Regions from separate parts of the uncultured Bacillus sp. genome, predicted to be linked through region 2. Evidence: a T-box and tRNA genes for the amino acid it is inferred to sense, from the RefSeq annotation. Region 2 holds a T-box; the other holds one or more tRNA genes.
What was found. A T-box is a leader RNA that pairs with one kind of tRNA and senses whether it is charged. The one in region 2 lies ahead of serS (serine--tRNA ligase), so its partner is inferred to be a tRNA-Ser.

Region 1 (7,255 bases), on a different contig from region 2:
TGACGTGGGGGTTCAAGTCCCTTCACCCGCATTATATAGGATAACAGTTATCAAAACTGGACATCCTGTCTGCGGAAGTAGTTCAGTGGTAGAACACCACCTTGCCAAGGTGGGGGTCGCGGGTTCGAATCCCGTCTTCCGCTCCAACTATACCATCCACGCCGGGGTGGTGGAATTGGCAGACACACAGGACTTAAAATCCTGCGGTAGGTGACTACCGTGCCGGTTCAAGTCCGGCCCTCGGCATTAAGTTTTGCGCCCGTAGCTCAATTGGATAGAGCGTTTGACTACGGATCAAAAGGTTAGGGGTTCGACTCCTCTCGGGCGCGCCATTATTTTAATAGAATAGTTAGGAAATCGGGAAGTAGCTCAGCTTGGTAGAGCACATGGTTTGGGACCATGGGGTCGCAGGTTCGAATCCTGTCTTCCCGACCATTTTCATGGGGCCTTAGCTCAGCTGGGAGAGCGCCTGCTTTGCACGCAGGAGGTCAGCGGTTCGATCCCGCTAGGCTCCACTTGATTTCAATAAATATTTGGCGGTGTAGCTCAGCTGGCTAGAGCGTACGGTTCATACCCGTGAGGTCGGGGGTTCGATCCCCTCCGCCGCTACCAATGGACCTTTAGCTCAGTTGGTTAGAGCAGACGGCTCATAACCGTCCGGTCGTAGGTTCGAGTCCTACAAGGTCCACCACTATACGGAGGAATACCCAAGTCTGGCTGAAGGGATCGGTCTTGAAAACCGACAGGGGTGTCAAAGCCCGCGGGGGTTCGAATCCCTCTTCCTCCGCCATATATATTCTTAATCATCGCGGGGTGGAGCAGTTCGGTAGCTCGTCGGGCTCATAACCCGAAGGTCGCAGGTTCAAATCCTGCCCCCGCAACCAAATTATATGAATGAAATAAGGAGTGCCCGAAGGGTGCAACTAAAATAATTCACTTTATAAATATGGTCCGGTAGTTCAGTTGGTTAGAATGCCTGCCTGTCACGCAGGAGGTCGCGGGTTCGAGTCCCGTCCGGACCGCCATTTAAATACTTAGGCTCGGTAGCTCAGTTGGTAGAGCAACGGACTGAAAATCCGTGTGTCGGCGGTTCGATTCCGTCCCGAGCCACCATTTATCAATATATATATTTTGGCGGTTGTGGCGAAGTGGTTAACGCACCAGATTGTGGCTCTGGCATTCGTGGGTTCGATTCCCATCAATCGCCCCAAATAAAATTGCGGGTGTAGTTTAGTGGTAAAACCTCAGCCTTCCAAGCTGATGTCGTGGGTTCGATTCCCATCACCCGCTCCATTTCTATATTGTCATGGGCCTGTAGCTCAGCTGGTTAGAGCGCACGCCTGATAAGCGTGAGGTCGATGGTTCGAGTCCATTCAGGCCCACCATGACTTATATTCCACAGTAGCTCAGTGGTAGAGCTATCGGCTGTTAACCGATCGGTCGCAGGTTCGAATCCTGCCTGTGGAGCCATATTGGAGAAGTACTCAAGTGGCTGAAGAGGCGCCCCTGCTAAGGGTGTAGGTCGCGTAAGCGGCGCGAGGGTTCAAATCCCTCCTTCTCCGCCATAAGATTTCGATATAAGTTCTCAACCATCGGCCCGTTGGTCAAGCGGTTAAGACACCGCCCTTTCACGGCGGTAACACGGGTTCGAATCCCGTACGGGTCATCCAGAAACCTTGCATATCCTGCAAGGTTTTTTTATTTTTTATAAATGCTGATATGGCTTAGATATCATTCTATATTCTATAAACAGGCAACAAAAATCTCCATATATTTCGTTTTTCTTCAGAAAATGAAGTTAATTGTCAATAAGTATAAGCGCTTTCATGAAAGGGCTTTTTTTTATTTCTTCGAATAAATACTATAAATGAAAACTATGATGTCAGAAAGGATGATTACATGGCCGCTGCCAGCCCTACAGCACATGATGTTTATCTTTTTCACGAAGGCAGTCTGTTTAAAAGCTATCAGCTATTTGGCTCGCATTATCGCGAGCTGAATGGCCAAAGCGGATATGAATTCTGTGTATGGGCGCCTCAAGCGTCAGAAGTACGAGTGGCTGGGGATTTTAACAGCTGGTCAGGAGAACAGCATGTGATGCACAGAGTGAACGAGAGTGGCATTTGGACGTTGTTTATTCCAGATTTAGGAGAAAAGGAACGATATAAGTATGAAATCGTGACGAAAAGCGGTGAGATCAGGCTGAAGGCAGATCCATATGCTACTTATTCAGAAATCAGGCCCAATACAGCGTCACTTACTTACGATTTGGCAGGATACAGCTGGCAAGATCAAAAATGGCAAAAGAAACAGAAGGCTAATACGCTGTATGAGAAACCTGTTTTTATTTATGAACTTCATCTCGGTTCCTGGAAGAAACATTCTGATGGCAGGCATTACTCCTATAAAGAATTAAGTCAGTCGCTTATCCCGTATATCAAAGAGCATGGGTTTACCCATATCGAACTGCTTCCGGTGTATGAGCATCCTTATGATCGTTCTTGGGGGTACCAAGGAACGGGTTATTACAGCCCGACAAGCAGGTTTGGCACTCCCCATGATTTGATGAAGTTTGTTGATGAATGCCATCAAGAAAACATCGGAGTCATTCTGGATTGGGTCCCCGGACATTTTTGTAAAGACGCACATGGTCTTTATATGTTTGATGGAGAGCCACTTTATGAATATCAAGAAGAACGTGATCGGGAGAACTGGCTATGGGGCACGGCAAATTTTGATCTGGGAAAACCGGAAGTTCATAGTTTTTTAATTTCTAATGCGTTGTACTGGGCGGAACTCTATCATATAGATGGATTTAGGGTTGATGCAGTGGCTAATATCCTGTATTGGCCAAATCAGGATGAACACCACACGAATCCATATGCTGTTGAATTTTTAAAAAAACTCAATCAAACCATGAGAGAGGCATATCCTCATGTCATGATGATTGCGGAAGACTCTACGGAATGGCCTCAAGTGACAGGTACTGTTGAGGAAGGAGGGCTCGGTTTTCATTTTAAATGGAATATGGGCTGGATGAATGACGTACTGACATACATGGAGACGCCGCCAGAAGAAAGGCGGTATTGTCATCAGCTTATTTCATTTTCATTGCTGTATGCGTTTAGTGAACATTTTGTATTGCCGTTTTCTCATGATGAAGTCGTATACGGAAAAAAATCACTACTTAATAAAATGCCTGGCGACTATTGGCAGAAATTTGCCCAGTATCGGCTTTTGCTCGGTTATATGACGGCTCATCCCGGAAAGAAATTGATCTTTATGGGGTCAGAATTTGCCCAATTTGATGAATGGAAAGATACAGAACAGCTTGACTGGTTTTTGGACTCCTTCCCCATGCATCAGAAAGCCAGCGTTTTTACGCAAGATCTTCTCCGCTTTTATCAAAAAAGCAAAATCCTTTATGAACATGACCATCGTGCACAATCGTTTGAATGGATTGATGTCCATAATGACGAACAATCAATCTTTTCTTTTATTCGTTATGGCAAAAGGCACGGTGAGGCGCTTGTCATCATTTGTAATTTTACACCCGCGGTCTATCATCAATATGATGTTGGAGTTCCTTTTCTTACTCAATACATCGAAATGCTGAACAGCGACAGTGAAACATATGGAGGGTCAGGACAAATCAACAAAAAGCCGTTAGCGGCCAAAAAGGGAGCTCTTCATCAGAAACCATGTCATATCACGATGACCATTCCCCCTTACGGCATTTCGATTTTACGGGCGGTTAAAAAAAGAGGAGAGATAAAAAGATGAAAAAACAATGTGTAGCCATGCTCCTTGCCGGCGGGAAGGGCAGCCGTCTCAGCGAATTAACAAAAAATATGGCCAAACCGGCTGTATCTTTTGGGGGGAAATACAGGATTATTGATTTTACCCTCAGCAACTGTTCCAATTCAGGCATAGACACAGTCGGGATTTTAACACAATATCAGCCGCTTGAGCTGAATTCCTATATTGGAATCGGCAGTGCATGGGACCTTGACAGATATAATGGCGGCGTGACGGTATTACCCCCTTATGCCGAGTCATCAGAAGTCAAATGGTATAAAGGGACGGCAAGCGCCATTTATGAAAATCTTAATTATTTGAATCAGTATGATCCTGAGTATGTGCTGATATTATCAGGAGATCACATATACAAAATGGACTACGGCAAAATGCTTGATTTTCATATTGAAAAGAAAGCGGATGTAACGATCTCTGTCATCGAGGTGAGCTGGGAGGAAGCAAGCCGGTTTGGCATCATGAAGACCGATGCAGATGGGACGATTACACATTTTGATGAAAAGCCCAAATTCCCTAAGAGCAATCTTGCCTCAATGGGAATTTATATATTCAATTGGCCGCTTTTGAAACAGTACCTTGAGATGGACGACCGGAATCCTTATTCAAGCCACGACTTCGGCAAAGACATTATTCCTCTGCTTTTGGAGGAGAAAAAGAAGCTTTCTGCTTATCCGTTCAAAGGGTATTGGAAGGATGTTGGAACAGTGCAGAGCTTGTGGGAAGCCAATATGGATCTGTTAAAAGAGGACTCGGAGCTGAAGCTGTTTGAACGGAAGTGGAAAATTTACTCCGTCAATCCGAATCAGCCTCCGCAATTTATTTCATCTGACGCACAGGTTCATGATTCGCTTGTGAACGAAGGCTGTGTTGTGTATGGAAATGTGTCTCATTCCGTTCTTTTTCAAGGTGTTACTGTCGGTAAGCATGCGACTGTCACATCGTCGGTCATTATGCCGGATGTGACGATCGGCGAGCATGTAGTGATTGAAAATGCCATCGTTCCTAAGGGTCTGGTGCTGCCGGATGGTGCAGTGATTCGATCAGAAAAAGACATTCAGGAGGTGCTGCTCGTTTCAGAGGAATTTGTAGAAAAAGAATTGATCTAATACTGAAGAGGGGGCAGAATCAGTGTTCAATAATCAAATGTTAGGTGTTATAGATGAAACCACATATAAGCATTCTCTTCAGGATTTAACGGCACAGCGGTCGCTGGGGGCGATCCCTTTTGCCGGCAGGTACCGTCTGATCGATTTTATGCTTTCCAACATGGTGAATGCGGATATTAGGAGTGTCGCGATTTTTCCGAAGTATCGCTATCGTTCGCTTATGGATCATCTTGGAGCAGGTAAGGAATGGGATTTGCATCGAAAAAAGGATGGCCTCTTTTTTTTCCCGTCGCCCCACCTTCACCAAGAATACGATGAGTTCGGTTCCTTTCGGCAGTTTTCCGACCATCTTGATTATTTTCACAGAAGTACACAGCAGTATGCTGTCATCTCCAACAGCCATACTGTATGCAACATTCAATTTCAATATGTGTTGAAACGACATCAGGAGGTTGGCTGCGACGTGACCGAGGTATTTCAGGATGGACAGTCGCTGCAAATCTATATCATGTCTACAACGCTTTTAAAGGATCTGATCTACGGACATAGTGAAAAAGGCTATAAAACCATTCAGGAGGCTGTTGAAAAAGAATCCTCCTCCTTAACCATTTGCCCTTATGAATATTCAGGTTATGCCGCTGTCATTGATTCGGTGGATAAGTATTATACCCACAGTATGGAACTCATTCAGCCGCGTTTTTGGCAGCAGGTGTTTTTGCCGCAGCAGCCGATCTATACAAAAGTGAAGGATGAGCCGCCGACGAAATACGGAAAACAAAGCACTGTCAAAAATTCCTTGGTGGCAAACGGATGTGTGCTTGAAGGAGAGGTTGAAAACTGCATTTTGTTCAGGGCGGTTCATATCGGAAAGGGGACGAAGCTGAAAAACTGCATTATTATGCAAAAAACGCAGATTGGCGAGGATTGCCAGCTTGAGCAGGTCATTTCTGATAAGGACGTTAAAATCGGCAATGCGACTGAGGCTGCGGGAACAGCTGAGCAGCCGCTTGTATTAAGAAAAGGTTTGGTGCAAGGAGAGCTGATGAATTCTTGAAGGTATTATTTGCTGTATCTGAATGTATCCCGTTTGTTAAATCAGGAGGTCTTGCCGATGTAGCCGGCGCTCTGCCAAAGGCACTTGCACGATTAGGCAATGAAGTAGCTGTGATGCTTCCGAAGTACAGCCAAATACCTGAGCGATGGAAAAAGCGCATGGAAAAAACGGCTGAGTGTACGGTAGCCGTCGGCTGGCGTCAGCAATATTGCGGAATTGAACATATGGCTGAAGGTGATGTGAATTATTATTTCATCGATAATGAATATTATTTTAACAGGGATTCGTTGTACGGGCATTATGATGACGGTGAACGGTTTGCCTTTTTTTCAAGAGCTGTGCTGGAGGCCGCCGAAGCTGTGAATATTCAAGCCGATATTGTTCATACTCACGACTGGCATACAGCGATGGTCAATTATTTGCTGAAAGAGGAATACAGAAAACATCCTTTTTATGAGCAGATGAGAAGCATACTCACAATCCACAACCTGCAGTTTCAAGGCATATTTCCGCCTGATGTCACACATGACTTGCTAGGGCTTGAGATGGATCACTTTCATTATGAAAGGTTAGAATACAACGGATTTGTTAATTTTATGAAGGCAGGCATCATTGCGGCTGATCATGTGACAACTGTGAGCCCCACATACAGAAATGAAATATTGACGCCGTATTACGGTGAACAGCTTGAGCAGGTTTTGCGATATAGGGAAAATGATGTAACCGGCATATTAAATGGCATCGATGATACTTTCTATCAGCCGAAAAGCGATCCTTATATAGAGACGCATTATGATTCGGAGCATCTTGCATGCAAGGAAGAAAATAAAACGAAGCTTCAGCGGCGGATGGGGCTTCCAGAGCGAAGCGATATTCCGCTGATCAGTATGGTGACAAGGCTCACTAAACAAAAGGGACTTGATCTTGTCCGCAGAATTATGCACGAACTTCTTGAAGAGCAAGACATCCAGCTAGTTGTGCTGGGTACAGGGGAACGTGAATTTGAAGATTATTTCCGGTATGCAGAATTTGCTTTTCATGAGAAGTGCCGAGCGTATATTGGGTTTGACGAGCCGCTTGCCCATCAAATTTATGCGGGCTCTGATATGTTTTTGATGCCGTCGAAATTTGAGCCGTGCGGCTTAGGTCAGCTTATTGCTCTCCAATATGGCTCCATTCCGATTGTCAGGGAGACGGGCGGTCTTTACGACACTGTCCGTTCCTATCAGGAGGAAGAGGGAACGGGCAACGGCTTTACGTTTTCCGCTTTCAATGCGCA
Region 2 (7,255 bases):
ACAAGCGCAACACAGCAGGGCAGATGGTACGAAGCCCATGATTACAGAGCACATGGCCAAATTGTCGACTTTGTTGTTCTCATGACATATGAATGGGGCTATAGCGGCGGGCCACCTCAAGCCGTTTCGCCAATTGGGCCTGTTCGGGATGTCATAGAATATGCTTTGACTGAAATGCCTGCGAATAAAATTGTTATGGGCCAGAATTTATATGGGTATGATTGGACGCTTCCGTATACAGCAGGAGGAACCCCGGCAAGAGCAATAAGCCCTCAGCAAGCCCTTGCCATTGCCGATCAAAACAATGCAACCATTCAGTATGACCAAACAGCTCAAGCGCCTTTCTTTCGCTATACTGATGCAGAAAACAGAAGGCACGAGGTATGGTTCGAGGATGCTCGCTCGATCCAAGCAAAATTCAACCTGATTAAAGAGCTGAATTTAAGGGGTATTAGCTATTGGAAGTTAGGTCTTTCCTTTCCCCAAAACTGGCTGTTGCTGTCTGATCAATTTAATATTGTCAAAAAGACGTTTCGATAATTTGGAAACGTCTTTTTTTCATGGGGGCACCCAAGGGTTGTGATACAATATGAAGGTCGGTAACTGGCGAACGTTTTTCAGAAATAAGGAGGATTCCGATGAATACAGCCCCTTTTATTGCAATAGAAGGTCCTATCGGGGCAGGAAAAACAACCCTCGCGACAATGCTCTCACAAGAGTTTGGATTTCCTATGATTAGTGAGATTGTTGAGGATAACCCATACCTTGATAAGTTTTATGACAATATAGAGGAATGGAGCTTCCAGCTTGAAATGTTTTTTCTTTGTCACAGATATAAACAGCTTGAAGACACCAGCGATCACTTTTTAAAAAAGGGACAGCCTGTGATAGCCGATTATCACATTTATAAAAATGTGATTTTTGCGGAACGCACCCTGTCTCAGCATCAGCTGGAAAAATATAAAAAGATTTATCACTTGCTAACGGATGATCTGCCAAAGCCCAATTTCATCATTTACATAAAGGCTAGTCTGCCCACATTGTTACACCGCATTGAAAAACGCGGACGCCCCTTTGAGAAAAAAATTGAAACAAGTTATTTGGAGCAGCTGATCGCAGATTATGAAGTCGCCATCAAACAGTTGCAGGAAGCAGACCCTGAACTTACAGTGCTAACTATAGATGGTGATTCTAAGGATTTCGTTTTGAATAAGAGCGACTTTGAACGCATTGCCGCCCATGTAAAGGAGCTTATCGTATGAAGGAACATCATATCCCCAAGAATTCAATTATCACAGTAGCAGGAACAGTAGGTGTCGGAAAGTCGACTTTAACAAAAGCTTTGGCTAAAAGGCTTGGATTTAAAACCTCTCTTGAGGAAGTCGATCATAATCCATACTTAGAAAAGTTCTATCATGATTTTGAACGTTGGAGCTTTCACCTGCAAATCTATTTCTTAGCTGAACGATTCAAAGAACAGAAAACGATTTTTGAAGCTGGCGGAGGATTTGTACAGGATCGTTCTATTTATGAAGACACAGGAATTTTCGCAAAAATGCATGCTGACAAAGGGACAATGTCAAAGATTGATTATAAAACTTACACAAGCCTTTTCGAAGCAATGGTCATGACACCGTATTTCCCACACCCAGATGTATTGATCTATTTAGAAGGAGATCTGGAGAACATTTTAAATCGGATTGAAGAACGCGGCCGTGAAATGGAGCTTCAGACAAGCCGGTCTTATTGGGAAGAAATGCATACACGCTATGAAAACTGGATAAGCGGTTTTAACGCCTGCCCTGTTTTAAAGCTCCGTATTGAGGATTATGATCTGCTGAACGATGAAAGCTCGATTGAAAATATTGTAGATCAAATCGCTTCAGTTATTCATGAAAATCAAAAAAAGTGAATCTCAACTGAGATTCACTTTTTCTTTATAATAAAAAATCCGTTGCATCGAGTGCAACGGACAAAACAATCTCCAATATATGCTTGTGTTTCATTAGAATTAAAATCAATATGGCGGAGGAAGAGGGATTCGAACCCCCGCGGGCTTTGACACCCCTGTCGGTTTTCAAGACCGATCCCTTCAGCCGGACTTGGGTATTCCTCCGTATCGACAAGACTTACTATATCATGAATGTTCTTATGTGGTCAAGCATTTTTAAAAACTTTTTTGTTTTTATAAAAATATCGTGTTTACTCAGGCAAAAAGGCGCACCTTGTCAGGCACACCTTTTCACAATTTTATGGTTTTATTACTTCTTTATTCCCCATATAAGGGCGAAGCACTTTTGGAATTACAACGCTTCCGTCTTCCTGCTGATAATTTTCTAAGATAGCGGCTACTGTTCTTCCAACCGCCAGCCCTGAACCGTTCAGTGTGTGTACATGCTCAGGCTTGCCTTTCGCTTCACGTCTAAAACGAATGTTCGCACGTCTTGCCTGGAACGCTTCGAAGTTGCTGCAAGAAGAGATTTCACGATATGTGTCTTGGCTTGGAATCCAAACTTCGATATCGTATTTTTTCGCAGCCGTAAAGCCCAGATCACCCGTACACATGCTCATGACACGGTATGGAAGCTCAAGCAGCTGGAGAACTCGTTCTGCTTGGTTTGTAAGCTTCTCTAATTCTCCATAAGAATCTTCAGGCTTTACAAACTTCACAAGCTCAACTTTATTAAATTGGTGCTGACGGATTAATCCGCGTGTATCACGTCCTGCTGAACCAGCTTCTGAACGGAAGCAAGCACTGAATGCCGCATAGTTAATCGGCAGGCTGTCACCTGAAAGGATTTCATCCCGATGCATGTTTGTAATCGGGACTTCCGCAGTCGGAATTAAGAAGTAATCTTCTTCTCTAATTTTAAACGCATCCTCTTCGAACTTAGGAAGCTGACCCGTTCCCGTCATGCTTGCGCGGTTTACCATATAAGGCGGAATCACTTCAGTATAGTTATACTCATCTACATGAAGATCAAGCATAAAGTTATAAAGCGCACGCTCCAGACGAGCACCTAAACCTTTATAGAACACGAAACGGCTTCCTGTTACTTTTGCAGCACGTTCAAAATCTAGAATCCCCAGCTCATCTGCAATATCCCAGTGCGGCTTCGGCTCGTAAGCAAATGAAGGCTTTTCACCCCATTTACGCACTTCTATGTTGTCGTCTTCTGTTTCACCGACTGGGACAGACTCATGCGGAATGTTTGGGATTGAAAGAAGAATGGTATCAAGCTCAGATTCCACTGCTCTTAATTCTTCATCAAGTGTTTTAATTTCCTCGCCGACTTCACGCATTTCTTTAATAATGTGATCAGCGTCTTTTTTCTCACGTTTCAGCACAGCAACCTGCTGAGATACTTCATTCCGTTTTCCTTTTAACTCTTCAACCTTGCCGATAAGCTCTCTTCTTCTATCGTCCAGCGCCTCAAACTTATCAAAATCAGTTAAGTCTTCGCCTTTGTGTACAAGCTTTGCTTTAATTTCTTGAAAATTTGCTCTCAGCATTTTCGTATCAAGCATGCGAAACACTCCTTTTTTATTGATTTGTCGAAAATAAAAAGAGCCCTCATCCCCATAAAGGGACGAGAGCTCTCGCGTTGCCACCCTGATTGAAAACAAGCCAAAGACTCATTTTCCACTTTCACACATAACGGTTATCCCGTAAATGCCTACTTGTTTCAGCATTTCGCTCAAGGATGGATTCAGACAGCATCTTTCACCGATTCGCACCAACCATCGGCTCTCTTAGAAAGAGAGGCTTCTTACTAGTTCCTATCAACGCTTTTCGATCTTTATTTGTGCTTATAATGTACTATAAGTTTCCACAGCTTTCAACTGTTTTATACAAGTGCTTTCTGTTTGTATTCCTCAACCATTTGAACAAACAGCTGTGTCACTCGGTGATCTTCTGTCAGCTCCGGATGGAACGAGCAGCCCAGGAATTGATCCTGTTTAGCAGCTACAATACGACCATTATGCTCCGAAAGAACCTCCACATTTTCACCAGCTTCTAAAATATGCGGCGCGCGGATGAATACCCCTGTAAAAGGCTCGTTCAGGCCTTTGATTGTTAAATCAGCTTCAAAGCTGTCAACCTGCCGGCCAAACGAATTACGCTCAACAACCACATTCAGCAGACCTAAATGAGGATTATCTGAACCAGCGATTTCTTTTGCTAGTATGATTAATCCAGCGCATGTCCCGAACATCGGTTTTCCCTGAGCAGCAAATTTACGAAGCGGCTCCATGAATTGATACGTATCAATCAAACGGCGCATCGTCGTGCTCTCACCGCCAGGTAAAATCAGTCCGTCAATTTCGTTCAGCTGCTCCGGGCGTTTAACGACAAGACCAGCCGCGCCGCATGCTTCAATTGCATGGATATGCTCTCTAACTGCTCCTTGAAGTCCTAGTACTCCTATTGTTAACATGTCAGCAGCGCTCCTATATTCTTACCAGCCGCGTTCTTGCATACGCTGTTCTGGAAGTAAGTTTGAGATTTCAATCCCTTTCATTGCAGTACCAAGCTCTTTTGAAAGCTCAGCGATTAATTTGTAATCAGTGTAGTGAGTTGTTGCTTCCACAATTGCTTTCGCAAACTTAGCAGGGTTGTCTGATTTGAAAATACCAGAACCAACAAATACTCCGTCAGCACCAAGCTGCATCATGAGAGCAGCATCAGCAGGAGTGGCTACGCCGCCAGCGGCAAAGTTAACGACAGGAAGCTTGCCATCTTTTTTAATTTGAAGAAGAAGCTCGTAAGGAGCACCTAAGTTTTTCGCTTCTGTCATGAGTTCATCTTCACTCATCGCAACTACTTTGCGCACTTGAGCGTTTACTTTACGCATATGGCGAACAGCCTCAACGATATTCCCTGTTCCAGGCTCACCTTTCGTACGAAGCATAGAAGCGCCTTCAGCAATACGGCGTGTTGCTTCACCAAGATCACGGCAGCCGCAAACGAAAGGAACTGTATATTCATTTTTATTCAAATGAAATTCTTCGTCAGCCGGAGTCAGAACTTCACTTTCATCAATATAGTCAACACCCATAGCTTCAAGCACACGCGCTTCAACAATATGTCCGATACGCGCTTTTGCCATTACTGGGATAGATACTGCATTCATTACTTCTTCCACGATTGTAGGGTCAGCCATACGTGCAACTCCTCCAGCCGCACGAATATCAGCTGGTACACGCTCTAGCGCCATTACAGCTACAGCTCCAGCCTCTTCAGCAATTTTCGCTTGTTCCGCATTGATGACGTCCATGATGACGCCGCCTTTTTGCATTTCTGCCATTCCGCGTTTTACACGTTCAGTACCTGTTTGAGCCATTTCTTGGTCCCCCTAATCAAGGTATAATTGTATAATTTCTAATCCTTATTGTATCCTAGAAATCCAATAATTCATATGGATATATATTATTTTATTCGGTTTTTAGCGCTTTGAAAATCATTTTTTCTTAAAAATTGGGTTTTTTCAGTATATTAAGCGAAAGAGCCCTAACATACATCAGAGCTCTTTCATTTGATTAAAACCAGCCGGTTACCGTATCAACAATGCTTCCCCAAATGCCGGCGAAAAATCCGCTGATACTGCGCATTGTTAGAACAAACCAGTTTGCTTTTTCTACATTTTCTTTTGTAACAAGGTCTACGCCAGCAAGATTGCTGTTAAGGAATCCGTAATCCTTTTCATCACCTGTATATTCCGCAGTTAGTTTCCCAACCTTGGTTCCTTTTTTCACAGGAGCAGTCAAGGTCTCTTTATTTAGCGTGACTTTCGCTTTGTAATTCTTTTCTTCGCCATTTTTGACAGGAAGAGAGAACGCTTTGTTTGTCACAATGCCTACTTCTTTCTCTTTACCCTTATCAACTGAAATTGTTTTATGGCCTTTTACTTGATCGCCTTCAGCATAAATTTCTTTCATGGAGAAATTGTTGAAAGCATAATCGAACATTTTTTTCGTTTCATCGAAACGGCCTGTATGTAGATTGCCTTTTGCGTTTAATACAACAGTAATAACACGCATTCCGTTGAGTTCAGCTGTTCCTGTAAAGCATGAGCCCGCAGAGTCAGTAGAACCTGTTTTCAATCCGTCTACAGTCGCTTTTTTATACTCGCTGACAAGCCCTTTCAGCATAAAGTTCCAGTTCGGCATGTCCATTTCATCATCTGTGCCTTCTCTGAACTTCGTTTTAGCGATACTGGAAGTCTCCAGAATCTCAGGGTAGTCAGTAATCAAGTGATCCGCAAGAATTGCCATGTCCTTAGCAGAAACTTCACTTTCTTCATCTACGCTTGTCCCCTCAGGCTGATGCCCGTGAAGATCTTTGTTTTCAAGACCTGTTGCGTTAACAAATTTGTAATCTGTTAAGCCTAGTTCTTTTGCTTTTGCATTCATCTTCTCAACAAACTTAGTTTCAGAACCCGCAACGACTTCTGCTATCGCAATAGCAGCAGCATTTGCAGAGTAAATTGCTGTAGCTTGGTATAATTCTTTTACTGTGTATTTCCCATCTTTCCGAAGAGGAACGTTTGATAAGCTGTTATCTTGGGAAATCTCATACACATAGTCATCAGGCGTATAGGTTTGGTCCCATTTCACTTTACCTTGATCAATTGCTTCTAATAACAGATACTCTGTCATCATTTTTGTCATACTCGCAATTGGCAGTCTCTTATCTGCATTTTTACTGTACAGAATTTTACCTGAAGAAGCTTCGATCATAATAGCAGCAGATGCATTGATATCAATTGGATCGCTGGCTGCTTTTGCTTTTGACATTGGAGCCAGACAAGTGACAGCTAGTGTTAACACAACCAATGACATCAATAGCTGTTTACATTTCTTGGTGTTCAATCGTACGACCTCCGTATTTCATATTCTTCATCTATAATTAAGCCGTTAAGGACATTTTCAATGCACAACAGTATAAATTTTATCATAATCAGTATAAAAAAAATAGACAGAGTCAGAGACCCTGTCAAATGTTTTTAATTTGTAACAATTTATTATGAAATTGTATAGTTCGGAGATTCTTTTGTAATCTGTACATCATGCGGATGGCTTTCACGAAGTCCTGCGCCAGTCATGCGAATGAACTGGGCTTCTTCTCTTAAAGCGTGAAGATCTTTGGAGCCGCAATATCCCATTCCAGAACGAAGACCGCCGACTAGCTGATAAACTGTTTCTTCAACTGGTCCTTTGTAAGGTGTGCGTCCTTCAATTCCTTCAGGAACGA

Region 1: it encodes a tRNA-Ser, which carries the amino acid that the T-box ahead of serS (serine--tRNA ligase) is inferred to sense. The anticodon was not compared.

What each region holds. Positions count from the first base shown of each region.
Region 1 covers NZ_CATYRA010000017.1:111-7,365, forward strand. Annotated here, with positions in the region: tRNA gene Q5C82_RS19470 (tRNA-Leu) at 1-31, shown strand, start outside; tRNA gene Q5C82_RS19475 (tRNA-Gly) at 72-146, shown strand; tRNA gene Q5C82_RS19480 (tRNA-Leu) at 161-246, shown strand; tRNA gene Q5C82_RS19485 (tRNA-Arg) at 256-332, shown strand; tRNA gene Q5C82_RS19490 (tRNA-Pro) at 359-435, shown strand; tRNA gene Q5C82_RS19495 (tRNA-Ala) at 443-515, shown strand; tRNA gene Q5C82_RS19500 (tRNA-Met) at 536-612, shown strand; tRNA gene Q5C82_RS19505 (tRNA-Ile) at 615-691, shown strand; tRNA gene Q5C82_RS19510 (tRNA-Ser) at 698-790, shown strand; tRNA gene Q5C82_RS19515 (tRNA-Met) at 808-884, shown strand; tRNA gene Q5C82_RS19520 (tRNA-Asp) at 949-1,025, shown strand; tRNA gene Q5C82_RS19525 (tRNA-Phe) at 1,038-1,113, shown strand; tRNA gene Q5C82_RS19530 (tRNA-His) at 1,135-1,210, shown strand; tRNA gene Q5C82_RS19535 (tRNA-Gly) at 1,220-1,293, shown strand; tRNA gene Q5C82_RS19540 (tRNA-Ile) at 1,309-1,385, shown strand; tRNA gene Q5C82_RS19545 (tRNA-Asn) at 1,396-1,470, shown strand; tRNA gene Q5C82_RS19550 (tRNA-Ser) at 1,475-1,565, shown strand; tRNA gene Q5C82_RS19555 (tRNA-Glu) at 1,595-1,666, shown strand; gene glgB (1,4-alpha-glucan branching enzyme) at 1,900-3,783, shown strand; gene Q5C82_RS19565 (glucose-1-phosphate adenylyltransferase) at 3,780-4,922, shown strand; gene glgD (glucose-1-phosphate adenylyltransferase subunit GlgD) at 4,945-5,976, shown strand; gene glgA (glycogen synthase GlgA) at 5,973-7,255, shown strand, end outside.
Region 2 covers NZ_CATYRA010000022.1:2,397-9,651, reverse strand. Annotated here, with positions in the region: gene Q5C82_RS20335 (LysM peptidoglycan-binding domain-containing protein) at 1-540, shown strand, start outside; gene dgk (deoxyguanosine kinase) at 639-1,262, shown strand; gene dck (deoxyadenosine/deoxycytidine kinase) at 1,259-1,912, shown strand; tRNA gene Q5C82_RS20320 (tRNA-Ser) at 2,024-2,116, opposite strand; gene serS (serine--tRNA ligase) at 2,251-3,528, opposite strand; T-box leader at 3,584-3,796, opposite strand; gene pdxT (pyridoxal 5'-phosphate synthase glutaminase subunit PdxT) at 3,849-4,439, opposite strand; gene pdxS (pyridoxal 5'-phosphate synthase lyase subunit PdxS) at 4,461-5,345, opposite strand; gene dacA (D-alanyl-D-alanine carboxypeptidase) at 5,542-6,873, opposite strand; gene guaB (IMP dehydrogenase) at 7,026-7,255, opposite strand, start outside.